2 regions of the Micromonospora sp. NPDC005161 genome follow, and region 2 is predicted to be linked to the other one. Evidence: riboswitches for the same ligand, from Rfam matches in the RefSeq annotation. Region 2 holds a riboswitch; the other holds the start of a gene.
The links. A riboswitch is a leader RNA that binds a small molecule or an ion and turns the genes downstream of it on or off. The one in region 2 is predicted to bind S-adenosylmethionine.

Region 1: it holds a riboswitch for S-adenosylmethionine, as region 2 does, so the genes downstream of both, thrC (threonine synthase) here and ACWD5O_RS04515 (ABC transporter substrate-binding protein) in region 2, are expected to answer to the same signal.

The regions. Positions count from the first base shown of each region.
Region 1 is NZ_JBSFYQ010000004.1:46,054-53,267, reverse strand. It holds gene ACWD5O_RS05490 (hypothetical protein) at 1-337, shown strand, start outside; gene ACWD5O_RS05485 (GNAT family N-acetyltransferase) at 347-1,366, opposite strand; gene thrC (threonine synthase) at 1,664-2,950, opposite strand; SAM riboswitch class I at 2,961-3,096, opposite strand; gene ACWD5O_RS05475 (DMT family transporter) at 3,220-4,188, opposite strand; gene ACWD5O_RS05470 (ArsR/SmtB family transcription factor) at 4,280-4,585, shown strand; gene ACWD5O_RS05465 (DUF4232 domain-containing protein) at 4,656-5,333, shown strand; gene ACWD5O_RS05460 (ABC transporter permease) at 5,328-6,224, opposite strand; gene ACWD5O_RS05455 (alpha/beta fold hydrolase) at 6,224-7,214, opposite strand, start outside.
Region 2 is NZ_JBSFYQ010000003.1:152,099-159,312, forward strand. It holds gene ACWD5O_RS04495 (Na+/H+ antiporter) at 1-585, shown strand, start outside; gene ACWD5O_RS04500 (hypothetical protein) at 736-2,043, shown strand; gene ACWD5O_RS04505 (amino acid ABC transporter ATP-binding protein) at 2,103-2,846, opposite strand; gene ACWD5O_RS04510 (amino acid ABC transporter permease) at 2,843-3,619, opposite strand; gene ACWD5O_RS04515 (ABC transporter substrate-binding protein) at 3,663-4,535, opposite strand; SAM riboswitch class IV at 4,804-4,915, opposite strand; gene ACWD5O_RS04520 (amino acid transporter) at 5,002-6,954, opposite strand; gene corA (magnesium/cobalt transporter CorA) at 7,184-7,214, shown strand, end outside.

The DNA.
Region 1 (7,214 bases), on a different contig from region 2:
CTACGCCTCCCCACTGGGGAAGCGGTACCGCAGGATCTTCCCGGCGTACGTCAACGACGAGGTGTTGCGGGAGCTGGGCGACCGGTTGTCGTGGCGGTGGATCAACCTCTGGCGGTACACCGACCCGGTGGGCGGGCCGGTGTTCGGTCCGACGAAGGTCACGCCCGACGATCCGGCGGCCCGGGTCGACCGCCGGGTACGGGATCCCAAGGGTCTGCTCATCCCGCCGACCGACACCGTGCCGCCCCCGTTGCACGGGCACCGGTTCATCCCGGACGAGGACTTCCAGGCTGCGGTCCGCGAGCTGGCCGGGCAGTTGGACCGGCCGGACGGGTGACCGCCAAGATCAGAGGGTGAGCTGCCAGTTGTTCCAGGAGTCCACCGGGCGGAAGCCGAGCCGCTCGTTGATCGCCACCATGTAGCTGTTGCTGGCCGCGTTGAAGGTGTCGATCACGCGCACCGCCGGCTCGTGGGTGAGCAGGTGGTGCAGGTTCTCGATCTTCGCGAGCAGGCCGAGGCGGTGCCCGCGGTGGTCCGGGTCGACGATGGTGATCTGCTGGAACGCGTGCCAGTCGGCGGACGCGCCCACGTCCAGCAGGGTCCAGGCGACCAGCCGGCCGGACGCCTCGTGCCGTACCCCGAGGTGATAGCGCCGCCGGCCCCGGGCCTCCAGTGCCCGATCGGTGCCCCGGACCCGCTCGGCGTCCACCCGCTCCGGCTCCCACTGCACGTCTCCCATGGGCGCGTCCATGAGCAGCCGGCCGTCCAGGTAGGCGACGTCCGCGACGTACTCCTGCGGGGTCGCGCCCTGCCAGCAGACCGACTGGTAGCCCTCGGCCAGGGTGTGTGCCTCGGCCAGCGCCGCCCTCAGCACGGCCCGGTCGATGGTGTCAACCTCGAGCCGGCGGCGCACCTCGGCCAGCGCCGGCTCCGCGCCGGCCGCGGCGGCGAACGCGCCGCCGGCCGCCGACCGCGCCGGGCCGCCGGGCAGCGCGGAGACCGCCATGCCGAGCACCCGCTTGCGACCGCGCTCGCGCAGCAGACGTACGCCGTGCGCCAGCAACTCCCGGCCGACGCCCCGCCGCCGCAGCGCCGGGTCCACCACCACCTCCGCCGTGGCGTTGTCGGTGTTGTCCAGTTGCGGAAGCTCGAGCTGGAGGTATCCGGCCGGCACGCCGTCCAGCCGGGCCAGCGCCCAGAGGGTCTCGGTGCCGGGCATCGGGGTGTGGAAGAACGCGTCGAAGCGCCGCCGGCAGAAGGGCGGGAAGTCCGGCAGGTCGGCGTCGTTGGCCGCCGCGCCGATCCGGAACGCCTCGTCGACCGCGGCCCGGTCGGCGCCGTCGAATGACGCGATGGTGATGTTCATGCCGCCGAGCGTGCACCTCGGAAACGCGATCGGGCCAGCGAATTAATCGCTGGCCCGATCGGACGTGGTCGGGAGGGACACTCGCACAACGCCTCCGGCGTTGGGTCGCAAGAACTTCAAAAGTCTCCGGCGAAATGCCCTCCCGCACGGAGCATCTTGCGCCGTCCGGTTCCTGCCGTCAAGTCCAGAGCGGCGGGTTTTCCACACTCACAGCTAAATGCCAGTTACCCGGCGGATCGGCCCGATCCCCCATCCGGGCGATCCCCCATCCCCGGCACGGGTGGGAACGAACCTGGGTCAGCCCAGGAGGCCGGCGTCTCGGGCGGCGCGGAGGGAGGGCTTGATGTGGTGCGTCGGGCCGACCTGGTTGGCTACCGCGTCGATGGTCTTCAGGCCCTCGCCGGTGTTGAACACGACCGTCTCCGCCGTGGGGTCGAGCCGGCCGGACTCGACCAGCTTGCGCAGCACCGCCACGGTGACCCCGCCCGCGGTCTCGGCGAAGACCCCGGTGGTACGTGCCAACTGTCGGATGCCGGCGCGGATCTCGTCGTCGTCGGCGTACTCCATCCAGCCGTCCGTGCGGCGGACCGCCTCCAGGGCGTAGAGGCCGGCGGCCGGGTCGCCGATGTTGAGCGACTTGGCGATGCCGGTGGGCTTGACCGGGGTGATCGTGTCGGTGTCGGCGTGCAGGGCGGTGGCGATCGGGTTGCAGCCGGCGGACTGGGCGCCGAAGACCTTCCAGCCGCCGGCCGGCGCCTCGACCAGACCGATCTCGACCAGCTCGGAGAACGCCTTGTCAATCTTGGTGAGCAGCTCGCCGCTGGCCATCGGGATGACCACCTGGGCCGGGATCCGCCAACCGAGCTGCTCGGCCACCTCGTACCCGAGTGTCTTGGAGCCCTCGGCGTAGTACGGCCGGACGTTGACGTTGACGAACGCGGTGTCCTCGAACTCGTCGGTCTCCACCAGCTCGCCGCAGAGCCGGTTCACATCGTCGTACGAGCCGTCGATGGCGACCAGGTCACCGCCGTAGACCGCGGTGGTGATGACCTTGCCCTGCTCCAGGTCGCTCGGGATGAAGACCACCGAGGGCACCCCGGCGCGGGCGGCGTGCGCGGCCACCGAGTTGGCCAGGTTACCGGTGGAGGCGCAGGCGAACCGGGTGAAGCCGAGCGCCCGGGCGGCGGTGAGCGCCACCGATACGACCCGGTCCTTGAACGAGTGGGTCGGGTTGGCGCTGTCGTCCTTGACCCAGAGCGGCGCGGTGATGCCCAGTTCGGCGGCGAGGTGCGGGGCCGCTACCAGCGGGGTGAGCCCCGGGTTCAGGGTGACGCGGGTGGACGGGTCCTGACCGGCGGGCAGCAGCGCGGCGTACCGCCAGATGTTGTCCGGGCCGGCCTCGATCCGCTCACGGGTGACCGTGGCCAGGGCTGTGGCGTCGTAGTCGACCTCCAGCGGGCCGAAACACTCGTAGCAGGCGTGCTGGGCGGCGAGCGGGTAGCGGGCCGAACAGGCGCGGCAGACCAGGGCGCGGGCGGGGCTGGCGGAGGTGTCGATGCCGGAGGCGGCGAGCGTCGACGTCATGTCGAGGGTCCTCTCATCTTTCCCCGCATCGCACGGTGCGGCGGGGACGGAATTGGCACCTGCCCCGCGGGGCGCTCAGCGGTGAGCGCGCGGGGTGGTTGCCGGGGCGTCGTCGGGCCGTATCCCTCAGCCCCTCTGGATGAGGTATTCAGTTGTGCCGCCGAGTCTAGGCAATGCGGCGACGGGAGGCTCCCGGCGTCCCGCCAGGTGAGCGATCGGCCGGCGGCGGCCGGGACGACCTGCGCCGTCGATCTGACTCGGCCGGCCGGTTAGCGGGCCACCACCGCGACCGGGTCGACGACCGCCGTCCGGTCGACGACGGCGGTCGCCTGGTCCGCGGGCACCGCGGCGGTGCGGGCGCGGGTCGCCACGTTGGCGGCGACCAGGGCGGCGATGGTGATCGCGGCCCCGACAAGCTCGACCGGCTCGGGCCGGTAGCCGCGGGCGATCTGCACTGCGAAGGTGGTCACCGGGACCAGGTTCATGAAGAGCGCGGCGTTGGCGGTGCCGAGCCGCTGCACGCCGGTGTTCCAGGCCAGCACCGCGACCACGGCGCCCACGATCACGGCGTACGCCAACTGCGGCGCGACCGCCACCAGGTCGGCGGCTCCCGGCGCGTGCTGCCAGCCGATGCCGTCGGCGAGCACGCTCGCGGCGAGCATGGCGGCCGTGCCGGCGAGCGCGGTGAGGGTGGTGTACCGCAGCGGCGACCAGCCGCCGAACCGGCTGGCGCCGTGGGTGTAGATGGCCCAGCCGAACACCGCGCCGATCATCATCAGACCGCCGAGGCCGAACTGACCGAGCCCGGCCAGGCTCCCGCGCGTGATCACCAGGCCGACGCCGAGAAGCGCCACCAGGGAGAGGGCCAGCAGGAGCGGCTTCGGGCGTACGCCGTCGCGGACCCAGCGGACCAGCTGGGTGATGACCGGGGTGGTCGCCACGAAGAGGGCGACCTGCTGCGGTGCGGCGTGTTCGAGCGCCAGGTTGGTGAGCACGTTGAAGCCGGCGAAGCCGACCGCGCCGAGCACCGCCACCTCGACCGCCCGGCCGCCGAGCCGCAGCGCGCCGGCGCCCTCGCGGAGCAGCAGGATGCCGACCAGGATGACAGTGGCCAGCAGGTAGCGGGCGGTGGTCAGGTTGAGCGGATCGACCCAGGTCAGCGCACTGGCCAGGATCGGGAACATCACTCCCCAACTGAGCACGGCGAGTAACGGGTAGGCGGCGGCGCGGGATCGCATCGTCAGCTCCAATGTTCGAGTACTTTCGAACCAACGACACCGACCCTAGGGAGATGTTCGACGATTGTCGAACAACGGTTACACTGGTCACATGGAGCCGCACGAACCCGACCTGGCCGCCGTACCGGTCACCGCCGTGCTGGCCGCACTCGCCGACGACGTGCGGCTACAGATCGTGCGGGCGCTCGCCGAGGGCGGCGAGCGCGCCTGTGGCACGTTCGAGATCGGCGTCTCCAAGGCGACCCGCAGTCACCACCTGAAGGTGCTGCGCGAGGCCGGCCTGACCCGCACCCGCGCCGCCGGCACCAGCCGCTACGTCCGCCTCCGCCGCGACGAACTGGACCGCCTCTACCCCGGCCTACTGGACGCGGTCCTCACCCAGTCCAACCGAGGCTGACGTCCGCGAGAGCTGCCGATAGCGAGGGGCCGGGCGGCGGTGGGAAGCCCACATGGGCAAGGATCGGTGAATGATCTTCCACGACGCTGCGACAGCGCGACGGACCAGCGCGGCGGTCGTCATGGTGCTCGCGCTCGGCGCCTGCGCCCCCGCCGACCATCGCGGCCAGGCCGGGGACGGCCCGAGCCCGCCGCCGGCGGTCACGAACGGCCGGCCGGGCGCGCCCAGCCCGACGGCGAGCGTCGACCCGCTGGCCGGTTGCCCGGAGTCCGGTGTCCGGATCCGGTCGACCGGGTCGGACGCCGCCATGGGGCTGCGCGCCCTCGGCCTGGAGCTGGTCAACTGCGGCGACCGCCCCTACCGGATCAAGGGATACCCGGCGCCGCGGGTACTGGACGAGGACCGCAAGCTGATCATCCTGCGCGTGCTGCCCGGGGCGAAGGGGATCACGTCGGGCTTCGACCAGCCGCCCCGGGAGGTCACCCTGCAGACCGGGGAACGGGCCACCGCCGCGGTGCTCTGGCGCAACCTGGTCACCGATTCGAAGGTGGTGGCCACCAACGGGGAATACCTTCGGGTCGCACCCGCCGCCGGGCAGCCGGCCGAGGACGTCGACCCGGACGGCCCGATCGACGTGGGCAACACCGGCCGGATCGGCGTCAGTGCCTGGAAGAAGGCAGAGCCGTCCACGCCGGTGCCGACGCGGCCCGCCCCACCGCCGGTGAGCCCATCGGACAGCCGGCTATGAGGTGATGTCCTTGCGGGTGAAGCGCCAGAACGCCAGCCCCCAGAACAGCGTCGCGTAGCTGATCGCCGAGATGCAGCCGCGTACCACGTCGTCGGTCTGCACCGGGGTGGAGAGCAGTCCCAGCCAGGCGGTGCTGAAGTGGGTGGGCAGAAAGTCGCGCAGCACGCCGAGGGCGGTGATCTGGTCCAGGATGCTGGACAGGATCCACAGCAGCACCGCGCCGCCCACCGCGCCCAGCGCGGCGTCCGTGGTCACCGACAGCAGGAACGCCAGGCCGGCGACCACCAGCAGGACGACCGCCAGGTAGCCGAGCACGGCCAGCAGCCGGAGCAGCCCCTCGGTCGGCTCCAGCTCGGCGGCGACCGTGCTGCGCAACGGCGACCAGCCGTACCGCAGGGTGCCCGCGGCCAGGGCCGTGCCGGCCAGCAACAGCAGGGCCAGCCCCGAGTACGCGAGCGCGACCACCAGCTTCACGGTGAGCAGCCGGGCCCTGGGCACCGGGATCGCCAGCAGGTAACGCAGGCTGCCCCAGCTCGCCTCGCTGGCCACCGTGTCGCCGCAGAACAGCGCGACGACGACCACGAGCAGGAACGACGCCGACACGAAGATCGAGAACAGGGTGAAGTTGAGCCCGCCGGACGTGGCCAGGTCGACCAGACTGGCGAACTCGTTGTTGCCGTTGTCGTCGTCGCCGCCCGAGTTGAACTGGAAGGCGACCAGGATGATCAGCGGCAGCAGGACCATGAACCCGAGCGCCAGCTGAGTCCGCCGCCGGGACGCCTGCCGGCGGAACTCCGCGCCGAACGGCATCGTCGCCGACGGCCGGTAGCCCCGGGCCGCACCGGCCGGATCGGTGACGCCCATCGGCGTCTCGACGGAAGAGCCAGCCATCACCGGTCACCGCTTCCCCGAGAGTTCTCGCCCACCAGGGCGAGGAACGCGTCCTCCAGGCGGCGCCGGGGCACCACCCGGTCCACCCCGATGCCGGCGCGCACCAACTCGGCCACCACGTCGCTGCGGGCCGTGCCGTTGGTGTCGACCACCAGCTGACCGTCGCTCTCCGGCAGCACCCGGACCCCGTGCAGCCGGTCCAGCACCGCCCGCGCCGCCACCGGGTCGGTGACGTCGAAGAGGACGCTCGGCGACTCGCCCACGATCTCCTCCACCGGCCCGGACGCCACGATCCGGCCCTTGTTCACCACCACCGCGTGCGTACAGGTCTGCTCCACCTCGGCCAGCAGGTGGCTGGAGACCAGCACGGCCCGGCCGTCCGTGGCGTACCGCTGGAGCACCCGGCGCATCTCGGCGATCTGCGGCGGATCGAGCCCGTCGGTCGGCTCGTCCAACACCAGCAGCTCCGGCAGGCCCAGCATGGCCTGCGCGATGGCCAGCCGCTGGCGCATCCCGTGGCTGTAGTTCTTGATCTTCCGGTGCACCGAGTCGCCCAGGCCGGCGATCTCCAGTGCCGCGTCGAAATGCGCGTCCTCCCACGGCCGCCCGGTGGCCCGCCAGTACGCCTTCAGGTTGTCCAGACCCGACAGGTGCGGCAGGAAACCGGGCCCCTCCACCAGCGCGCCGATCCGGGACAGCACCGGCGAGCCGGGCACCAGCCGTCGGCCGAAGACGTAGATCTCCCCGGCGGTCGGCTGGGTCAGCCCCATCAGCACCCGCAGCGTGGTGGTCTTGCCGGCGCCGTTCGGCCCGAGCAGGCCCACCACCTGACCCGGATGGACCTCGAAGTCCACGTTCGACACCGCGACGAAGCCGTCCGCGTACTCCTTGCGCAGCCGGCGCACGGCCAGCGGCGTGCCCGCGTACTCCGGGTGCACGGAGCGGTCCTGCCGGCGGTGCCGGCGGCGGACCACGGCCACGACCACGACG
Region 2 (7,214 bases):
ATGAACGTGAGCCAGGGTCGGGGCGGCTGGCGGGTCGGCACCGTCGCCGGCTGGTCGGGTTTCCGGGGTGCCGTCTCGCTCGCCGCCGCCCTGGCGGTCCCGGCGACGACGGTCTCCGGTCAACCGGTGGCCGAACGCGACCTGATCATCTTCGTCACCTCGCTGGTGATCGTGCTGATCATGCTCGTTCAGGGCACCACCCTGCCGGTGGTGGTGCGCTGGGCGGGGCTCGCCGGCGATCCCGAGCGGGCCGACGAGTTGCGGCAGGCAGGCCTGCGGGCCACCGAGGTGGGCCTGGCCGCGCTGCCCCAGGCCGCCGCCGAGGTCGGCGCCGACGAGGAGGCGGTCCGCCGGCTGCAGGACGAGTACCAGCGACACCTGGAGGACGCCAACGAGGGCTCTGGGCGTACCGCGGAGGAACTCCGTCTGGAACGCCAACTGCGCCTCGCCGTCCTCGACCACAAACGGCGGGAGATCACCCGGTTGCGCGACCGTCGGGAGATCGACGACCTTGTGCTGCTCGACCTTCAGGCGGCGCTGGACAACGAGGAGATCCGGCTGCTGGGCCGCGAGTCCACAGAATGATCGCGGCCGCCCGGATCCGCGATGGGCGGCGGAGCGACGGATTGGCGACACTTCCCGGGCCGCGCATGGGGCGGGTGGCCACCCCGCCGCCGGGTACGGTGGAACCGATTCGGCGTTCGTCGATGCGTTCGGCCCCGCGAGGGGATGCTCATGACCAGCGGGGGGACGGAGGCCGACCTGCGGGTGGTCACCGAACGGGAGTTCCTCGACGAGCTGACCTCGGTCACCCGGGAGCGCGGCGGCACAGAATTCCTCTACCTGATGGCGCAGGGTGACGGCGTCATCGGGGTGCAGTGGGAGCAGCCCGGCGTCGACCATCTGCGCCGCTACCGGGTGCGCGACCCCGGCGGCCCGGCCTGCCCGCACTGCGCCATCTTCGAAGCGGTGCTGGCGCTGTCGCCCGTGCTGCCACTGGACCTGATGCGGACCGCCCGCACCCGACCGCACTACGAGACGGTGCTACGCACCGGCCGGCTGCCCCACCTGGCGTTCGCCCGGCCGGTTGGCCAGCCCGGGGGGAGCTGGCTCGCCGACTGCCACGCGGTCACCGGCGACCCGCACACCGACGCCGACTGCTCGCGGCACGCCGTGCCCGCACCGAGCGGCGACCCGCTGGATCTGCGCCTCGAGTCGCTGCCCCGGGCGATCCGGCAGCTGTACCCGCACGACGCCGCCGCGACGGCGGACCTCCAGCAGCGGCTGCGGATCGCCCAGGACTGGCGGGCCGACGCGCAGGCCGTCGCGAGCGGATTCCGTGCGGCGGCGGCGACCTGGGCGTTCCTGCGCAACTCCTGCGTCCTGGGCGTGCCGGTGCCCGGTGCCAACGGTCTCGTCCTCACCCTCCCGCCGGGCCGGACCCCCGACGACCGACCGCTGGCCGAGCTGCACGCCGCGGCGGTACGCGCGCTGCCAACCGGCGGACGGGTGGCGTATCAGGAGCGGGCCTGCCTGGTGCCGGAGTCGGCACCGGGGGCGCAGCGGATGCCGTCGTACTCCGGCGCGCTGGACCTGACCGGTGCGGCGCCGGTGCGCACGCTGCGGCTGCCGGCGCCACGCCGGCCGCTGAGCACCACCGGCCGGGGCGTGCTGCTGCTCTACGAGGCCCGGCACGCGATGGGCCGGCACGTCGCCAGCGCGCCGGAGCGGGACGACGCCTACTGGGAATCCGAGGCGGCGTTGAACGTCTTCGAGTTCACCCTGTTGGAGCGGGTGGCCGGCCGGCACTACCAGGAGGCGGTGGCCGCCTACCTGCAGGCCCTGCGCCGGGAGGGTGACCTGCTCGCCCGCCCGCACAAGGTGCTCGACCGGCGTCACCGCAAGGCGTTGTCGCTGGCTTTCGGCGGGCTGGACGACGAGGAGCTGCACCTGTGGGCGTCGGTCGCCTACCGCAACGCCATCCTGGTGCTGCTCGGCGACCTGAAGGCGTTCGCCGCACACCTGCGCCGCCAGGCCGCCTGACGCGAAGGAAGGGCACCTTGTTAACGCCTCGTGTATAGGAAGGGCCCCTTCCTAACGGTTCAGAGCACCTGGGCGAGGAACCGGCGCAGCCGGGGATGCTCGGCCCGCTCGAAGATCGCCTCCGGCGGCCCCGACTCCAGCACCACGCCCCGGTCCATGAAGGCCACGGTGTCGGCGACCTGCCGGGCGAAGCCCATCTCGTGGGTGACCACCACCATGGTCATGCCCCCGGCGGACAGGTCGGCCATCACCCCGAGCACCCCCTTGACCAGCTCCGGGTCGAGCGCCGAGGTGGCCTCGTCGAAGAGCATCACCTCCGGCCGCAGGGCCAGCGCCCGGGCGATCGCCACCCGCTGCTGCTGGCCGCCGGAGAGTTGCGCCGGCCGGGCGTCGGCCTTGCCGGCCAGCCCCACCAGCTCCAGCTGGGCCCGCGCGACGGCCTCCGCCTCGTCCTCCCCGAGCTTGCGCAGCCGGCGCAACGCCAGGGTGACGTTGCGCACCACGCTCATGTGCGGGAAGAGGTTGAACTGCTGGAAGACCATGCCCACCCGCTGCCGCAGCGCGTCCGGGTCGTCGCGCAGCACGCTGCGCCCGTCCAGCAGCACGTCGCCGCGGTCCGGCTCGATCAGCCGGTTGATGGTGCGCAGCAGAGTGGACTTGCCCGACCCGGACGGCCCGATCACGCAGGCCGTCGCGCCCCGTGGCACGGCCAGGTCGACGCCGCGCAGCACCCGGTTCGGTCCGAACGCGAGGTGCACGTCGCGTACGTCGAGGCTGACCGAGGTGGTCGTGCTGGCGGTCATCGCCGGTCCCCTTCCGTCGCGCCGGTCAGCGCCGACTCGGTGTCGTCCTCGTCGGCCGGCGCGGTGGCCGGCCGGCCGTGGCGCAGCCGCCGGTCGATCCAGTTGACCGCGTGCGTCAGCGGAACGGTCAGCGCCAGGTAGCAGAGCCCGGCCAGCAGCAGCGCGGACTCGTTGCCGGTGGTGGCCGCGTAGTCCTGCCCGATCCGGAACAGCTCCCGCTGGCTGGCCACCAGGCCGAGGAAGTAGACGAGGCTGGAGTCCTTGATCAGCGCGATGAGCTGGTTCACCCAGGCCGGGAGCACCCGCCGGATGCCCTGCGGAATGATCACCATCCGCATCGCCTCGCCCCAGGAGAAACCGAGCGCCCGGGCTCCCTCCAACTGCGCGGCCTCCACCGACTGGATGCCGGAGCGGAAGATCTCCCCGATGTACGCCGCCGCGATCAGCGACAGCGCCAGAATGCCCAGCGGGTAGGGGTCAGGTCCCCAGACCTGCATGCCCAGCGGCGCGAGCCCGACGCCGATCAGCAGGATCGTCGCCGCGGCCGGCAGCCCCCGGAACACGTCGGTGTAGACCCGCGCCGGCCAGCGCAGCCATGGGCTGCGGGAGATGCCGGCGACGGCCAGCAGCAGGCCCAGCACCGAGCCGAGCAGGGCGGCGGAGACCGCCAGGATCAGCGTGTTGGGCAACCCGACGGTCAGCATCTCGGGCAGCGCCTCGCGCATCGCGTCCCAGTCGAAGAAGGTCTCCCACAGGGTGCTCAACGGATCCATTGGTCGCCTCTCCTACCGCCCCGCTCGCTCGTCACCGGGTGTCTCAGGACGCGGCCGACGCCGACGCCGACGGTGCGGCCGGCACGGTCACCGTTCCGTTGCCCGGGCGGAAGTCCGCCGGTACGGGCCGACCCGGGTAGTACTGCGCCTGCAACCGGCTCCAGGTGCCGTCCGCGATCACCTCGTCGAGGCCCTTGTTCAGCGCCTCCCGCAGTTTGTCGCCGCCCTTGGCGACGGCGTACGCGGTCGGTGCCGGGCTGAGCTGCTTGGCCGCCACAGTGATCTTGCCGTTGCTGTCGGCCGCCGACGTCTCGCCGATCTCGGCCGGGGCGATCCACGCGTCGGCGGTGCCCGCCTTGAGCTGGTTGATCGCGCCGTTGTAGTCCGGCACCCGGACCGGGTTGAGCTGCTCGCCGGTGGCGTAGTCGTCCTGGACGGTGCCCTGCACCACCACGACCCGCTTGCCGGCGAGCTGGTCGAAGCCGGTGATCGGCGAGCCGGCCGGCACGTCCAGGCCGAAGTAGCCGAAGTCGTAGCCGTTGCCGAAGTCGACCGTCTTCTTGCGCGCCTCGGTGATGGTGATCGAGGAGCTGCCGACGTCGAACTTGTGGTTGTTGACCTGGGAGAGCAGCGCGGAGAAGTCGGTGCCGACGAACTCCACCTTCAGGCCGAGCTTGCTGGCCACCGCGGTCAGCAGGTCGTTGTCGAAGCCGGTGAACTTGCCGTCCTTGAGGTACACGTTCGGTGGCGCGTCGGTCAGCGTGCCGGCGCGCAGCACGCCCGGCTGCGCCAGACCGTACGGGTTGGCGGCGGCGTCGGACGAGGTGTCGTCGCCGCACGCGGTGAGCGCGGTGGCGGCCAGGATCGTGGCCGCGCCGAGGGCCGCGGCGCGGGTCAGGGCAGGAAGGAATCGCACAGGTGTCTCCGAAGTTTGCGCAGCGGCGGACGCAGATGTGCGCCGCCGACGGTGCGCCCGGTGGGCGTACCGCTGGGATGGGTTCGGGAAGGGGTGCGCTAGTACGCGCGGCCGCGACAGGCGGCGCTGCACACCCGCATCAGGTCCACGTGCCGCCTGCGGGTCAGTGCCGGTGTCGGCCAGCCGGTGCGGGAATCCGCGGCGTCGGCTGATGGTGTGGTGCTGAGGATGCGCATGGCTCTCCCGGGTCTGTGCTGACCTGGGTGCCAGGCCACGCTTGCACCGACGTCGTGCCGGTGCCTGGTCTTCACCCGGGGCACCCCACCGCGGAGGAGGGTTGCCGGCCAGCGAGCCGGGGCTTCGCGCTGGCGCTCATGACCTGCGCCGAGGCTAGCAGCCCGGGGAGGCGGATCGTCCAGTCGTTATGACCACGCTCACCGTCCGCGACTGGCGTCCGGTCGGCAGGTCAGCTGGCGTGCACGTGCGGACGGCGGCGCGGGTCGGGTTCCTGGCGGCGCAGGATCTCCCGGGTGACCGGGGCGATCTCGCCGTGGCCGAACGCCAGGTAGCGCAGCAAGTTGCCGCCCGGGTTGCCCTCGGTCCACTCGAAGTAGATGTGCGGGCACCGCCCCGCCCGGTCGCGGATATCCAGCAGCAGGGCGGCCACCGCGCTGGGCACCGCGGAACTGGCGAGGCTCAGCACCGGGTACCGGTCGTGCTCCACGCTGCCACGGATCAGCAGCTCGGTCTCGAAGTCCGACGGGTCGGTCACCGTCACCTCGACGAAGATCACCGCGCTGTCGGCCGGGAAGTCGTTGTCCGCCACGATCTGGGCGAGCTTGTCGCGGTACTCCGCACGGTCCCGGGTGGCCGGCTCGTGCGCGATGAGGCGGACGCGGCGCCCGCTGCACTCGTCGATCAACCGGGTGGCCTCGGCGTCCAGCTCCACCCGGTCGACCCGCAACTCGAAGGCGCGGAACAACCGGGACAGCAGCGACACCACGATCATCCCGCCGATGAAGCAGGACGCGATCTTCACGCCGTCGGGACGTTCCACCACGTTCGCCGCGGTGGTGTAGACGAAGGCGATCGCGATGATCCCGAACGCGACCGTCCGGCCACGCTGGCGCCGCCGCCGCGCCGCGAGGGTCACCGCCGTCGCCGCCGAGGTGATCAACACCAAGACCCCGGTGGCGTACGCGCCGCCCTGCGCGTCCACGCTCGCCCCGAAGGCGACCGTGATCAGAAACGCCACCGCGGTGAAGACCAGCACCAGTGGCCGTACGGCCCGGGCCCAGGTCGGCGCCATGCCGTAGCGGGGCAGGTAGCGGGGTACGAGGTTGAGCAGCCCGGCCATCGCCGAGGCCCCCGCGAACCAGAGGATGCCGATGGTGGACAGGTCGTAGACCGTGCCGAACACCTCACCGAGGTTCTCGTGCGCCAGGTAGGACAGCGCCCGGCCGTTCGCCGGCCCGCCCGGCTGGAACGCCTCGGGCGGGATCAGGACGGCGGTGGTCACGCTGCTGGTGATCAGGAAGACACTCATGATCGCGGCCGCGGTGGTGAGCAGCCGGCGGGCGCCGCGGATGCGGCCCAGCGGGCGGTCCTCCGAGTCCCGCCGGTCCCCGCGGATGTGCGGCATGACCGCCACCCCGGTCTCGAAGCCGGACAGGCCCAGCGCCAACTTCGGGAACACCAGCAGCGAGAACCCGATCACCAGCAGGGGATCCCCGTGGCTGGTGGTCAGCGCGCTGGTCCAGTCCGCGACCGCGCTCGGGTGCGTCACCACCCGCCACAGACCGTCGGCGATCACCACCGCGTTCAGTGCCAGGTAGACCGCGACCAGGACGACGGCGATCCCGATGGCCTCACCGAACCCCTTGAGGAACACCGCGCCGAGCAGCGCCACCAGCAGCAGCGTGACCAGGACCTCGTGTCCCCTGAGCGCGCTGGGCCAGAACGGGTTCTCGTCGATGTGCGCGGTCGCGTCGGCCGCCGAGAGGGTGATGGTGATGATGAAGTCGGTGGCCGCGAAACCGAGCAGCACCAGCACGAACAGCTTGCCCGGCCAGTAGCTCAGCAGGCGTACCAGCATCGCGATGGAGCCCTCGCCGTGCGGGCTCTCCACCGCCACCCGCCGGTAGACCGGCAGCGCACCCAGCAGGGTCACCAGCACCAGCACCAGGGTCGCCACCGGGGAGAGCGCGCCGGCGGCCAGCGCGGCGATGCCCGGTTGGTAGCCGAGCGTCGAGAAGTAGTCGACGCCGGTCAGGCACATCACCTTCCACCACGAGTGGTGGCGATGTTCCGGCGGGCGCCCGTGCGGGCCGTGCCGCTGCGCCGCCTGCTCCGAACCGCCGTCGATCAGCCAGGCCCGCAGTCGACCGGCCCGGCGGCCGGCGCGCCTGTCGACCTCCATCGGCGCTTCCCCCGTCGTCCGCCCACGGTCACCGCGAGTATCCGCCAGCGGACCCGGGCCAGTCCGCCAGTGCGGGGAACCCGCCCGCCCGGGCACCCGCGCGGACGGCGCGTCGCGGGGTTTCGGGTCGTGGTCACGGGGGAAGCAGCGCCTCCCGGCGTCCCGCCCCGAACATGCCCCGGGCGGTTCGGGCAGTCGCCGGTTGGTGCGTCCGGGGAGGGAGCGGGTCATGGTCGGCGGCCGTCGGTTCCGCCCGGGCG